DNA from 3 places in the Enterobacter sp. UNJFSC 003 genome. Region 3 is predicted to be linked to each of the others. Evidence: predicted binding sites of a transcription regulator. Region 3 holds the regulator's gene; each other region holds the start of a gene.
The links. Region 3 encodes PurR, which represses purine synthesis genes. Its sites were predicted from a motif close to CANGCAAACGTTTGCNTG; they were not measured.

Region 1: the regulator PurR is predicted to act here: its motif matches at 1,671-1,688, upstream of purL (phosphoribosylformylglycinamidine synthase).
Region 2: the regulator PurR is predicted to act here: its motif matches at 2,864-2,881, upstream of V5P19_RS11700 (nucleoside-specific channel-forming protein Tsx).

What each region holds. Positions count from the first base shown of each region.
Region 1 is NZ_JBAKHK010000001.1:26,672-31,697, reverse strand. Features, by position in the region: gene purL (phosphoribosylformylglycinamidine synthase) at 1-1,585, opposite strand, end outside; gene mltF (membrane-bound lytic murein transglycosylase MltF) at 1,853-3,403, shown strand; gene tadA (tRNA adenosine(34) deaminase TadA) at 3,291-3,830, opposite strand; gene yfhb (phosphatidylglycerophosphatase C) at 3,855-4,490, opposite strand; gene V5P19_RS00140 (PTS transporter subunit EIIC) at 4,494-5,026, opposite strand, start outside.
Region 2 is NZ_JBAKHK010000003.1:313,682-318,707, forward strand. Features, by position in the region: gene ribE (6,7-dimethyl-8-ribityllumazine synthase) at 1-417, opposite strand, end outside; gene ribD (bifunctional diaminohydroxyphosphoribosylaminopyrimidine deaminase/5-amino-6-(5-phosphoribosylamino)uracil reductase RibD) at 505-1,608, opposite strand; gene nrdR (transcriptional regulator NrdR) at 1,613-2,062, opposite strand; gene V5P19_RS11695 (DUF3251 domain-containing protein) at 2,215-2,754, shown strand; gene V5P19_RS11700 (nucleoside-specific channel-forming protein Tsx) at 3,019-3,897, shown strand; gene V5P19_RS11705 (YafY family protein) at 3,929-4,609, opposite strand; gene V5P19_RS11710 (VOC family protein) at 4,623-4,988, opposite strand.
Region 3 is NZ_JBAKHK010000002.1:255,345-260,370, forward strand. Features, by position in the region: gene V5P19_RS07275 (MFS transporter) at 1-1,145, opposite strand, end outside; gene V5P19_RS07280 (YnhF family membrane protein) at 1,309-1,398, opposite strand; gene purR (HTH-type transcriptional repressor PurR) at 1,696-2,721, shown strand; gene punR (DNA-binding transcriptional activator PunR) at 2,738-3,649, opposite strand; gene punC (purine nucleoside transporter PunC) at 3,764-4,963, shown strand.

The sequences.
Region 1 (5,026 bases), on a different contig from region 3:
CGCGCAGATTAAACCGACCGCCGCGACCGCCGTCGCTCACCAGCTCTGGCATCGCGTTAGACAGACCGCCCGCTCCCACGTCGTGAATAAAGAGGATCGGGTTAGCATCGCCCAACTGCCAGCAGCGGTCGATCACTTCCTGGCAACGACGCTCCATCTCCGGGTTGTCACGCTGTACGGAAGCAAAATCAAGATCCGCATCAGACTGGCCGGAGGCCATAGAAGAGGCCGCCCCGCCGCCCAGGCCGATGTTCATCGATGGGCCACCCAGCACGATCAGCTTCGCACCCACGACGATCTCGCCTTTCTGCACGTGATCGGCACGAATATTACCGATCCCACCGGCCAGCATGATCGGTTTATGGTAACCGCGCAGCTCTTCACCGTTGTGGCTGTCCACTTTCTCTTCGTAGGTTCGGAAGTAACCGTTCAGTGCCGGACGACCAAATTCATTGTTGAACGCCGCCCCCCCCAGTGGACCTTCGGTCATGATATCCAGCGCGGTAACAATACGCTCAGGCTTGCCGAAATCTTCTTCCCACGGCTGTTCAAAGCCGGGGATACGCAGGTTGGAAACGGAGAAACCGACCAGACCCGCTTTTGGCTTGGCGCCACGCCCGGTTGCCCCTTCGTCACGGATTTCACCGCCAGAACCGGTCGCCGCCCCCGGCCATGGAGAGATTGCCGTTGGGTGGTTATGGGTTTCTACCTTCATCAGGATATGTGCAGCCTCCTGGTGGAAGTCGTAGCGCCCTGCTTCGCGATCGGCGAAGAAGCGGCCAACCTCAGAGCCTTCCATGACAGCAGCGTTGTCTTTATAGGCAGACAGCACGTGGTCAGGCGTTTGCTCCATGGTGTTTTTAATCATTTTGAACAGCGACTTCGGCTGCTCTTCCCCGTCGATAATCCAGTCGGCGTTGAAAATTTTATGTCGGCAGTGCTCAGAGTTAGCCTGCGCGAACATATAAAGTTCGATATCGTTCGGGTTGCGGTTAAGCTTAACGAACGCATCCTGAAGGTAGTCAATTTCGTCTTCCGCCAGTGCCAGGCCGAGGCGCAGGTTGGCGTCAATTAGTGCCTGACGGCCCTGCCCCAGCAGATCTACGCTTTGTACCGGCGCAGGCTGATGATGGGAGAAGAGTTTCTGCGCGTCGTCCAGAGAGGCAAACACGCTCTCCATCATACGGTCGTGCAGCTCAGCGGCAACAACCTGCCACTGCGCGTCGCTCAGGGTCGAGGCTTCAACGTAATACGCCACGCCGCGTTCAAGACGATTAATCTGGCTCAGGCCACAGTTGTGGGCGATATCGGTGGCTTTAGAAGACCAGGGGGAGATGGTGCCCGGACGAGGCGTCGCAAGGATCAGTTTGCCGGTTGGCGTATGGCTGCTCAGGTTTGGACCATACTTGAGCAAGCGTTCCAGCTGTAAGCGCTCCTCTGCATTCAGAGGGGCATTCAGGTCAGCAAAATGGACATACTCAGCGTAAATATTGCTTACCGGAAGGTCGGCCGCCTGAAAACGTGCCAGCAGTTTGTTAATGCGGAAGGCAGACAGTGCAGGCGAACCACGCAGAATTTCCATCATAAGTCTCTCGTCTTCGAAGCGCCGGGGCGCTTACAGTGTGCGCAAGGGGGGAAAACGGGCGTTATTATAGAGAATCCTGAGCGCCGACGAAACCGTTTGCGTCGAAATAAAATCTGTACAGACGTTTAACAATAGGTGTGACCTGTCTCTCTAATTTGTTGCCAAGTGGCGTAACTTTGCGCAAAATGCCGCTCATTCAATGGCAAACCTTATTCTTAACATGGCTACAGCATACTGAGGCAACCGGCGTCGCAGAGAATTAACTAATTGAAAAAATTAAAGATTAATTATCTGCTCATCGGCATTGTTACGTTGCTGCTGGCAGTGGCCCTCTGGCCTTCTATCCCTTGGTTCGGCAAAGCCGAAAACCGTATCGCCGCCATTCAGGAGCGGGGGGAATTACGCGTCAGTACCCTCACCTCTCCCCTGATTTACGGCGACATCAACGGTAAAACCATTGGCCTGGATTATGAACTCGCCCAGCAGTTTGCCGACTACCTTGGCGTGAAGCTCAAAATCACCGTGCGTCAGAACATCAGCCAGCTGTTTGATGACCTGGATAATAACGAAGCCGATATCCTCGCCGCCGGGCTGGTGTACAACAGCGAGCGTAGCAAGAACTATCAGCCCGGCCCGACCTACTATTCTGTTTCGCAGCAGCTGGTTTACCGCGTTGGCACTCCGCGTCCGCGAACGCTCGCGGCAATCAACGACCAGCAATTAACCATCGCCCCCGGCCACGTCGTCATTGACGATCTGCGCGAGCTGAAAGAGAAGAAATACCCGGATCTCAGCTGGACCGTTGACCCTAAACTCGGCACGACCGAGCTGCTTGCGCAGGTGAAAGATAAAAAGCTGACCTACACCATTGCCGATTCTGTGGCGATCAGCCTGTTCCAGCGCGTGCATCCTGAAATTGCCGTGGCGCTGGACGTCACGGACGAACAGCCTGTGACCTGGTTTACCCATCGAGATGACGATCAGACCGTGTCTGCAGCGATGCTCGATTTCTTCAACACGATCAATGAAGATGGCACGCTGGCGCGTCTGGAAGAGAAGTATCTCGGTCACGGTGATGACTTTGATTACGTTGATACCCGCAGCTTCCTGCGCGCCGTGGATAGCGTACTGCCTGACCTACAGCCGTTATTTGAGAAGTACTCGCAGGAGATTGACTGGAAGCTGCTGGCGGCGATTTCGTATCAGGAGTCGCACTGGGACACCCAGGCCACCTCACCTACTGGCGTGCGTGGGCTGATGATGTTGACCAAAAATACCGCGCTAAGTCTCGGCGTTAACGACCGAACCGATGCAGAACAAAGCATCAGCGGCGGCGCGCAATATTTGCAGGATATGATGACCAAAGTGCCGGAGACGGTGCCGGAAGAAGAGCGCATCTGGTTTGCACTGGCGGCTTACAATATGGGCTATGCGCATATGCTGGACGCGCGGGCGCTGACGGCAAAAACGAAAGGGAACCCGGACAGCTGGTCTGATGTAAAACAGCGTCTGCCGCTGCTGAGCCAGAAGCCGTGGTACAACAAGCTGACCTACGGCTATGCCCGCGGGCATGAGGCTTATGCTTACGTAGAAAATATTCGTAAGTATCAGATTAGCCTGGTGGGTTATCTGCTGGAGAAAGAAAAACAGGCGGCGGAGGCGCAGCAACTGGCACAGAGCTATCCGGTTGTTGCCCCAGAAGAGGTCAATCGTCCGACAACTTCAATTCTGCCTTTTGTTGCTTTTTCTGCTGACGGCGCATTCGAAAGAAATCGCTTAATAGCCCCGAACACTCTGATGCAAGTACCCCACCGATAGTTTTCACCTGGTGGTTCATCCCTGGGTGTCCAAGCACGTCCATCAGCGAACCGGCCGCACCGGTTTTTTCATCCGGCGCCCCAAAGACGAGGGTACCAATACGGCTGTGCACCATCGCACCGGAACACATTACGCACGGTTCCAGGGTGACATACAGCGTGGTGTCGAGCAGGCGATAATTTTGCAGCACCAGTCCTCCCTGACGCAGCGCCATGATTTCGGCGTGAGCAGTAGGGTCGTGGCGGCCAATCGGGCGATTCCACCCTTCCCCAATCACCTGATTATTATGAACAAGAACCGCGCCTACAGGCACTTCACCCTCTTCCCAGGCGCGTTGAGCCAGCGCCAGCGCATAGCGCATCCAGTATTCGTGATCGTGTTCAGGATTACACAACGGTTGATACTCCAGTCTAAAAGCGGGCGGCATTATACACAGCCCCTCTAGATAAGACTATTCGAGTTGCTGTAGTTTGCCTTCGGGCGTAACGCGCCAGCGGTGCTGGCAAAAATAGAGCAGCGGGTTATCCTGTTTGCTGTCGCTGTAGCCGCTGTAAAGGTGTAGCGGTGTACCGATGCGTTTTTCCAACTGCACCACCTTTTCATGCCCCAAACAGCGCATAGCCAGCACCCATCCGCCGTAGCCGCGCGTAACTTGCGTGGCGATAAGATTGACTCTTGGCAGCCATGGCGTATCAAAATAGACCTGCTCTACCAGCGGCTGAGGCGAGCCGGTGATAAGCCAGATATCGGCATCATTGGCGTCGAGGTAGCTGGTGAGGCGTTCCTGAACCACGGGAAAGGCAGCAACATGATCGCGAAACCAGTGAGCAAAATCCTGCTGGAGCTGTTTAAGCCGTGATTCACTATGACCAAAAGTACATCCCCACAGCAGCAGGCTCATCGGCCATCGCGCTGCCCGGCCTTTTACCAGCAGCGCGATGCCTATCACGGGTAAGAGAGGCAACACGAGCAGCGCATTCAGAGGCTGACGCCGCAGCAGGTAGCGCATAAAAGTGCCGAACATATCCTGCTGATGCAGCGTACCGTCCAGGTCGAAAAAGACAACGCGACGCTCGTGATTTGCCAAACCTTACTCCTCTGGATCGTTGAATCCTAACAGCCAGGTAAACAAGAACCCGGCGATTACCGCTACCAAATAGCCTAACAGATAGAGCATGACTTTTCCGGTCACGATAGTTAATGCCAACGGTAAACCGGAGATCCCGAAGGTAATGACGGTCGCCACTTTCCAGTAACTGATGAGCGCGCCGCCCACGGCTCCGCCCAGGCACGCGGCGAGGAATGGTTTACCGAGCGGCAGCGTAACGCCGAAAATCAGCGGCTCGCCAATTCCGAGTAATCCGACCGGTAGCGCCCCTTTAATGACCTTTTTCAGGCGCGCATTACGGGTTTTCATCAGCACGGCAATGGCTGCCCCAACCTGCCCTACGCCTGCCATTGAGAGGATGGGCAGCAGCGCGTTGTAGCCGTGCGCTTGTACCAGCTCCACGTGGATTGGCACCAGCCCCTGATGCAGCCCGGTCAGCACCAGCGGCAGGAACGTGCCTGACAGCACAGCGCCCACCAACAAGCCGCCGCGATCGATAGCCAGTGAAGCACCGT
Region 2 (5,026 bases), on a different contig from region 3:
TTCTGCACCTTTGTTACCGGCTTTGGTGCCAGCACGTTCGATGGCTTGCTCAATACTTTCGGTGGTCAGCACGCCAAACGCGACAGGAATTTCAGCATCCTGCGCAACGTGTGCCAGACCATTGCTTGCACCGCCCGCAACGTATTCGAAGTGCGCAGTGCCGCCACGAATAACAGTACCCAGTGCAATCACCGCGTCGTATTTACCGGTTTTTGCCAGCGCGCCAGCTGCCAGTGGCAGTTCGTAAGCACCTGGAACCCAAACAACGGTAATGTTGTCATCTTTAACCTGGCCGATACGTTTCAGTGCGTCGATAGCACCTTCCAGCAGGCTGTCGTTGATGAAGTTGTTGAAACGCGCAATGGTGATGGCGACGCGAGCGTCCGGGGTAGCTACAGCAGCTTCAATAATGTTCATACTCTTCCTTTACGGGTTCATTTGGCCCCGCAGGGGGGCGGATTTTATCATAATACTTTGCGCACTGCTTCCCTATTTCAGGAGCAATTACGCTGTCGTCAAATGGAGGCAGACATCCGGGCCAACCGGACGAATCTCGCTAAATTTGAGTTGTGGGGCGTCGGCCAGTTTTTCAAGGCCGGGCAGCACAAACAGACCGCGCGCATCGCTGCCTAACAGTTTAGGCGCTACGTAGACGAGAAGCTCATCCACCAGCCCAGCCTGCAGCAGCGCGCCGGCAAGCGATGGACCCGCTTCCACCCAGATGCTGTTCACCTGCTGTTTGCCCAGCAGCATCATCAGCACCACGAGATCGAGATGCCCGTTATGCTCCGGCACCATAATGCTGCGCACGCCTTCAGGCCATTCACGCGTATCTTCTTGAGTGCGGGCAATCCAGGTCTCACCGGGCTGTTGCACGATACGGTGCTCCGGTGTCACGCGGTTCTGACTATCAATGATAATACGCAGCGGCTGACGCAGGTTTTGCTGCGGATAGAGCGCCTGAGTATCGGTATTCAATTCGTCCCAGCGCACGGTCATGGCCGGATCGTCAGCCAAAACCGTTTCACTGCTGGTGAGGATAGCATGACTTTGCGCGCGCAGACGTTGCACATCGCGCCTTGCCTGTGGAGAGGTGATCCACTGGCTCTCACCGTTCGCCATCGCTGTACGTCCATCCAGCGAGGCGCCCAGCTTGAGCTGAATGTACGGGAAACCCGTGCGCATGCGCTTCAGGAAGCCTTTGTTGAGCGCTTCTGCGTCTTGCATCATCAGCCCGTGGCTGACGTCGATGCCTTCCTGCTGAAGACGATACAGGCCCCGCCCGGCAACCTGCGGATTGGGATCCTGCATAGAGGCGACAACGCGTGAAACGCCCGCTGCAATCAGCGCTTCGCAGCACGGCGGCGTGCGTCCGTGGTGGCTGCAGGGTTCAAGCGTCACGTAGGCTGTGGCTCCGCGCGCCTTCTCACCGGCCATGCGTAACGCGTGCACTTCGGCATGCGGTTCGCCCGCGCGGTAGTGAAAACCTTCACCCACTACCTCGCCGTCTTTAACAATGACGCACCCCACGTTGGGATTGGGATGGGTAGTGAAACGCCCTCGCTGCGCCAGCTTCATGGCGCGAGCCATGTAAATCTCATCCTGCATGGGCTTAATCCTGTAAGCGGGCGATCTCTTCGCCGAACTCTTTGATATCTTCAAAGCTGCGGTACACAGAGGCGAAGCGGATATAGGCGACTTTATCGAGCTTTTTCAACTGCTCCATCACCAGGTTGCCGATCATTTTGCTCGGCACCTCACGCTCGCCTAAGCCACGAAGATGAGATTTGATGTGGTTTAACGCCATTTCAACGTCATCTGCGCTGACAGGACGTTTTTCCAGCGCTTTCAGCATCCCGCTGCGCAGCTTCTCTTCGTTAAACGGCTCGCGCACGTCGTTACTTTTTACCACGCGCGGCATCACCAGCTCCGCAACCTCGAAGGTCGTGAAACGCTCGTTGCACACCAGACACTGCCGACGGCGGCGTACGGAAGACCCTTCGCCCACCAGGCGAGAGTCGATGACTTTGGTATCCACAGCGGAGCAGAATGGGCAATGCATACGGTATCCCTGTTATCCAGTTAACTGATTTTCATTTTACCCTGATCTGGCCTGACAACAAAGGAAGAGCTTTTTGAGACAAAGGATCTATGCCTCCCGTGACGAAGCTGGCTACCATTACCAAGATCCGTTATTTCAAGGAATTAAACGCAATGACAAGACGTTACCTGAAAATTCTGCTGGTGGGGAGCCTCTTTACCCTTAGCGCCTGTGCACAGCAAACTGAAGTCCGCCAGATGAAACAAAGCGTGAACACGCTTAATACGGCAATGAATAAACTGAACAAAGAAACGGTGAAGATTACCCAGCAAAACGCGCTGAACGCGAAATCCAGCAGCGGGGTGTATCTGCTGCCGGGTGCGAATACCCCTGCGCGACTCAATAGCCAGGTTGGCATGCTAAAAATGTCGCTGGTTAACGTTGCGGCCAACGCGGATGGTACGCGCGCAACATTGCGCATACAGGGTGAATCCAACGATCCGCTGCCCGCCTTTAGCGGCACCGTAGAATGGGGGCAGATTCAGGGCACCACGGAAAGCTACCAGGAAGTGAACGTGAAAAATCAGCTCTTCACCGCCCCCGCCAGCACGCTGGCTCCGAGCGATGTTGATATCCCGCTTCAACTGAGCGGCCTTTCGCCTGAGCAGTTAGGTTTTATCCGCATCCACGACATCCAACCCGCCGCGCAATAACCTCCCTTAGCGGAGTGCAATGTCACTCCGCTAACATTTACATCCCGCAAAGATTGGCAACAGAAATGATTGCCGTTACAATCCCGGCCGTTTAAAGTACGCAAACGTGAACGCAATCGATTACGTATGTGAGAGATATGTGAAACAACACGTATTTTTGTGAGCAAGGATTCCTATAATAGGCTCGCAGAAACATGAAATATTTAGAAACGCAATTCGCGCATTTTTCACTCCCGGAAGGGAATTTCAATCAGTGGCATGATTATGAAAAAAACATTACTCGCAGCTGGCGCAGTGCTGGCACTGTCATCCTCTTTCACTGTTAACGCAGCGGAAAACGATAAACCTCAGTACCTCTCCGACTGGTGGCACCAGAGCGTAAACGTGGTTGGCAGCTACCACACCCGTTTCGGACCACAAATCCGTAACGATACCTACCTGGAATACGAAGCCTTCGCCAAGAAAGACTGGTTTGATTTCTACGGCTATATGGATGCGCCGGTCTTCTTCGGCGGTAACACCCAGGCTAAAGGTATCTGGAACCACGGTTCACCACTGTTCATGGAAATCGAACCACGCTTCTCCATTGATAAGCTGACCGGCACCAGCCTGGCGTTTGGTCCGTTCAAAGAGTGGTACTTCGCGAACAACTACATCTACGACATGGGCCGCAACAAATCCGGTCGCCAGAGCACCTGGTACATGGGTCTGGGTACGGACATCGACACCGGCCTGCCAATGAGCCTGTCTCTGAACGTGTACGCTAAGTATCAATGGCAGAACTACGGTGCCGAGAACGAAAATGAGTGGGATGGCTACCGTTTCAAAGTGAAATACTTTGTACCAATCACCCAGCTGTGGGGCGGTAACCTGAGCTATATCGGCTTCACCAACTTCGACTGGGGTTCAGATCTGGGCGATAAGAGCGGTTACGCAGAGAACGGTATTAAGCAGCGTACCAACGACTCCATCGCCTCCAGCCACATCCTGGCGCTGAACTACGATCACTGGCACTACTCTGTAGTGGCACGTTACTGGCACAACGGTGGTCAGTGGAACGATGATGCCGACCTGAACTGGATGAAAGAAAACGTCCGTTCTACCGGTTGGGGTGGTTACCTGGTCGTGGGTTACAACTTCTGATGTGCATTAAGCCAGCTTAACCGCTGGCTTTTTACTGCTTCACCTTGCGCAGAAAATCGGCCAGCGACCTGTCTGCACTCTCGCTAAACCGCCGCTCCGTCAGCACAATGTTGAGACACCTGTCGAGTCGAAAACAACGATAGTCATTGCGCCGTTCACACCATGCGGCGAGCAGCCAGTGTTCCCCCCAGAAGAATAGCCCCAGCGGCTGAACCTCACGCTTTGAGAGCTGCCCGGCTTCATCCCGATAATGCAGCGCCAATACGCGCTGTGCAGATATCGCCTGATGAATCACATCGAAACCGCTACGTGAATGCGGCTGAAGCGCGATATCGGGCGCATAAATTCGCGTCTGCTCCGCCTTTCGACGACTCTCCTCTGGCAAAATAGCCAGCACCTTCTCCTGAGCCGATTCCAGCTCACGCGACAGCGATTCCCCTCCCCAGGTTTTGAGCAGGCGAATCGCCACCATCAGCGCTTCGGATTCCTTATGGGTCAGCATTAACGGCGGAAGGTCGAAACCCGACATCAGCCTGTAGCCACTTCCCGCCTCGCCTTCCACCGGCACGCCGGAGAGCGACAGGTCGCGGATATCGCGATAGACCGTACGCTCGGAAACGTTCAGCCTCTCTGCCAGATGCGCTGCCGTTGTCAGACGTCTACCCCGGAGGATCTGCACAATCTGAAACAAACGGTCAGCGCGTCGGGTCATGTTATTTTAGCTCTCAAACGGGTTGATGAAGGCCGACGCGATTACCTTCGCTGTCGGTAAACAGGGCAATCGTGCCAATACCGTTAGGTAAATCCAGCGGACCAAACACGCACGCACCGCCTGCAGAAGCAATGCGGTCTAGCGTGGCCGCCAGATTGTCAGTATGCAGGTAAATAATAGCGCCCTGCAACGAAGGTGTAATACCGTCAAATTTTGCCAGCGCACCGCCGGTTCCCGGGTCTTCATGCGGGAAAACAGCAAGTTCCGCACAGTCCATTTTCTCGCGACGCAGCGCCAGCTGCATCACCGGCTCATAAAATTTGATGGCGCGATCCATATCAGCGACGGGGATCTCAAACCAGTTAATTACACTTTTCATAGGTACTCCTTCCTGTTTTTTCGGTTCAGAAGGAGTCT
Region 3 (5,026 bases):
TCAGGTTGTTTGCGACCCGACATCAGCACCAATAGCAGGCCGAGGGCAGCAATGATGGCGCCCATCACCGGTACAAAGCTGTACCCCAGCCCACCCGAAATCACTGCGCCGCCTGCTGCGGCACCCAAGGCATTCCCCAGATTAAACGCACCAATATTGACGGATGAAGAGAGTCCCGGAGCTTCATGGGCGACGCGCATGACGCGCATCTGCAATGGCGGTACCACTGCGAAGGTGGCTGCGCCCCATACCACCATGGCAATTGCCGCCCCCACCTCATTTTGCGCCAACCAGGGTATCGCCACCATAATGGCAATCAGCAGGGTCAGGAAGCCTTTCAGGGTACCGCTCACAGAACGGTCGGCCAACTTGCCCCCGAGGTAATTACCGATAGAGAAGCCCACGCCGATCAGCACCAGCATCGCGGTAATAAAAAGCGGCGTTGCATGCATTATCTCGTGCAGTACCGGGGAAATATAGGTGTAGAGCGTAAACATCGCCCCTGCTCCGAGAACGGTTGTCAGCAGCGCAGAGAGCACTTGAGGACGCACCAGCACTGAGAGTTCTTTACGCACATCCGGACGTTCGCCCGCGCTGCCTTTCGGTAACGAGAAGAACAGGGCGATCATCGCCACCACACCCAGCCCGGCAGTGGCGAGGAAGGACATCCGCCATCCGATCGCTTCCCCCATCCAGGTTGCAGCAGGTACGCCGCCAATATTGGCAATCGTCAGCCCCATAAACATGGTCGCCACTGCGCTGGCCTGCTTATGTTTGGGCACCACGCTTGCGGCAACGACAGAGCCCAGCCCAAAGAAGGCGCCGTGGTTCAGGCTGGTCAGAATACGGGACAGCATCAGCGTGGTGTAATCCGGCGCAATGGCGGAGAGCACATTGCCCAGCGTAAAGATGGCCATCAGGAAAATCAGCGCGTTGCGTCGCGCCCGATGCGAAAGCAACAGCGTCATCAGCGGAGCCCCCACCATCACGCCAATGGCGTAGGCGCTGATCAACATACCGGCCGCAGGGATAGAAACCTCTACGCCTTGGGCGATAACGGGCAATAACCCCATCGGGGAAAATTCAGTGGTGCCAATCCCAAAAGCGCCGATCGCCAGGGCCAGCAGGGGAAAATTGATTTTCATGCGTCAACTCCGGATGCCGTGTTATGTCGTAACACAGAACAAAGAAGCGGAAAGCATGACATCAATCACAAAAAATGAGAAGTTAACAAATTGGCAAAAGATTTTTGCCAGAGGGGTAACAATCGGGATAAGCAGGAGGGAGAGAACGCTCCCTCCGCGTAAATCAGTGCAGTACTGCCGTCAAACCTGCGGCAACAATCAGCGCCAGCACAATCACGGTCGTCGTCAGCGAAAACTTCAGATCGGTATTCATCAATTTTTCTCCTTTTAATCCCCCCACAAAAAGTGAGTCTGCTCATTTTTACACAGTTTACGTCAAAAATCTTCCTGGATTTAAACGGATATCCACTTTTGCTCTTCCCCTTTTCACCAAGATAGGACAAAATTCCACGCTAAATTTATTAGCGTACCGGCCATTGACCCCCTCCTGACGTCCTGAGTCGTTTTCCCGGCGTGTCGCAATTCCAGATTGCGTAATAAGGGTGAGAGAAGGCAAACGTTTACCTTCATGTTTTTCAGGAGCTTAGGATATGGTCTGGAGTGACATTTAATGGCAACAATTAAAGATGTGGCAAAACGCGCAAACGTTTCCACTACAACCGTATCACATGTTATTAACAAAACCCGTTTCGTTGCGGAAGAGACGCGCAATGCCGTCTGGGCAGCGATCAAGGAACTGCACTACTCGCCGAGTGCGGTTGCGCGCAGTCTTAAAGTTAATCACACCAAATCCATTGGTTTGCTGGCCACCAGCAGTGAAGCGGCCTATTTTGCCGAGATCATTGAAGCGGTAGAAAAAAACTGCTTCCAGAAAGGCTATACCCTTATCCTGGGCAACGCGTGGAACAACATTGAAAAACAGCGAGCCTATCTGTCAATGATGGCGCAGAAGCGCGTGGATGGTCTGCTGGTGATGTGCTCCGAGTACCCGGAGTCGGTGCTTTCCATGCTTGAAGAGTATCGCCACATACCGATGGTCGTTATGGACTGGGGTGAAGCGCGTGCCGACTTCACCGATTCCGTGATTGATAACGCCTTCGAAGGCGGTTATATGGCGGGACGTTATTTGGTGGAACGCGGTCACCGCGAAATTGGTGTGATACCGGGGCCGCTGGAGCGCAACACCGGTGCGGGCCGCCTGGCCGGGTTTATGAAAGCGATGGAAGAAGCGATGATCGCGGTGCCGGAAAACTGGATTGTTCAGGGTGACTTTGAACCCGAATCAGGCTATCGCGCGATGCAGCAGATTGTCTCCCAGCCGCACCGTCCGACCGCCGTCTTCTGTGGTGGTGACATCATGGCGATGGGTGCACTCTGTGCGGCAGATGAGCTGGGGCTGCGCGTACCGCAGGATATTTCCGTCATCGGGTATGACAACGTGCGTAACGCGCGCTTCTTTACCCCTGCGCTGACCACCATTCACCAGCCAAAAGATTCACTGGGCGAAACAGCCTTCAATATGCTGATGGACAGGATCGTCAACAAGCGAGAAGAATCCCAGTCAATTGAAGTTCATCCTCGCCTTATTGAACGCCGTTCCGTTGCGGATGGTCCGTTCCGCGACTACCGTCGTTAATCTCATACGGAGCCCGCTACGCTGGCTCCCGTAACCACTCCCGGTTAAGCGTATCACTGTCTCCCAGGTAATCCAGAAGCCAGGCCATTGCAGGTGATACATCGCTTTGCTGCCATGTCAGGCAACAGGCGGCATCCGGGAAGGGGTTCTCCAGCGTCAGCGCAGCCCATTCACCCGTGTCAATGCGCGGGCGCGCAAAATGGCCAGGCACCATTGCAACGCACAGCCCGGCGCTGAGGCAGGTCGCGGATGATTCCCAGTCCGGGGCCACAACCCGGCGCTGGTTATCCAGCAGCCAGGTAATACGCTTGGGCAACGAGCGCGAGGTATCTTCCAACACCAGCGACGGCCAGTTGCGCAGCGCGTCATCGCTCAGCGGCCCTTCCATTGTCGCCAGCGGATGCTCACGCGCCACCACGCATTTCCAGTTAAGCATGCCCATATCGCGGAACGCATAGCGCCCCCCGACGGGGATCGCCTGGGTTGCCCCAATCGCCATCTCCACCCTGCCGTCCGCCAGCGCGTCCCAGACGCCGTTGAACACCTCCTGGGACACCCGCAGCTCCACATCCGAGAAATGACGATAAAAATCAACAATCATCTGCCGCGTTCGTTCCGGTTTGACGATGTTATCTACCGCGATGGAAAGATGCCCTCGCCAGCCGTTAGCAATCTGCTGACACTGTTCTCGGGTGATCTGCATTTTTTTGATAACAGATCGCCCTTCTTTCAAAAACCACGCCCCGGCAGGCGTTAACTCAACGTCGCGATGACGCCGTTCAAACAGGGGAACCGCCAGCCACTCTTCCAGCTGGCGTACCGTATAGCTTATCGCCGAGGGCACGCGGTGTAGCTCCTGCGCTGCACCGCTAAAGCTGCCGTTACGCGCGACGGCATCCACAACTTCAAGAGAATAATCTGACCACATTTTCTGCCTGCAAAATTTTTGAATGCACCCGCCAAATATTAGCGTTTCACAAGCCGCTTTGCACTCCCTACACTCTGCGCCAACGTACACCTGCCTCCTCAAGGAGAAGAAATAATGCAACCTCATAAAGGATTTTTAGTCTGGCTCGCCGGTTTGAGCGTGCTGGGCTTTTTGGCCACCGATATGTACCTGCCGGCCTTTGCCGCGATGCAGGAAGATTTACAGACCCCGGCTGCCGCCATCAGCGCCAGCCTGAGCGTATTCCTTGCCGGCTTTGCCTTCGCGCAGTTGCTCTGGGGCCCGCTTTCCGATCGCTTTGGTCGTAAGCCGGTCTTGTTGCTGGGTCTGGCTATTTTTGCCGTGGGCTGTCTGGGGATGCTGTGGGTACGCGATGCAGCCTGGCTGCTGGTGCTGCGCTTCGTGCAGGCCGTTGGCGTATGTGCCGCAGCGGTGACCTGGCAGGCGCTGGTGACGGATTACTATCCTGCTTCACGCACTAACCGCATTTTCGCCACCATTATGCCGTTGGTGGGGCTTTCGCCCGCCCTCGCCCCCCTGCTGGGAAGCTGGCTGCTGGCGCATTTCGACTGGCAGGCCATCTTCGCCACGCTGTTTGCCGTTACCCTGGTGCTGATGCTGCCCGCGTTTACCCTCAAGCCTGCGCCTAAAAAGGAGCCGCTGCCGGAAGCGAAGCCGATCACCTTTACCTCTTTGCTGCGGGCGAAGGCGTATCGCGGTAACGTCCTGATTTATGCGGCCTGCTCTGCAAGCTTCTTCGCATGGCTGACCGGCTCGCCGTTCATTCTGCATGATATGGGCTACAGCCCTGCAGCCATTGGCCTGAGCTACGTCCCGCAGACCATCGCCTTCCTGGTCGGTGGCTATGGCTGTCGTGCTGCGTTGCAGAAATGGGAAGGTCAGCAGATGCTGCCGTGGCTGCTGGCGCTGTACGCGTTGAGCGTGATCGGCACCTGGGCTGTGGGCTTCGTTCCGGGCGCAGGCCTGGTTGAGATTTTGATTCCGTTCTGCGTGATGGCTATTGCCAACGGTGCCATTTACCCTATCGTCGTGGCGCAGGCATTACGCCCATTCCCGCAGGCAACTGGCCGTGCAGCCGCGCTGCAGAACACGCTGCAGCTGGGTTTGTGCTTCCTGGCAAGCCTGGTGGTCTCAGCCCTGATCGCCACCCCACTGCTGACCACCACCAGCGTAATGCTGTTTACCGTCGCGTTGGCCGCCATTGGCTACCGTATGCAGTCTTCCGCGCATCGGGAGCAAAAAGAGGGAGCTCGGGCAGAAACGTCGCATGCATAATCGCGCTGGAAATTATGTTACGTTTCAGTGATTAGGTTGCTAAGAATTTTCTATTGAATCACC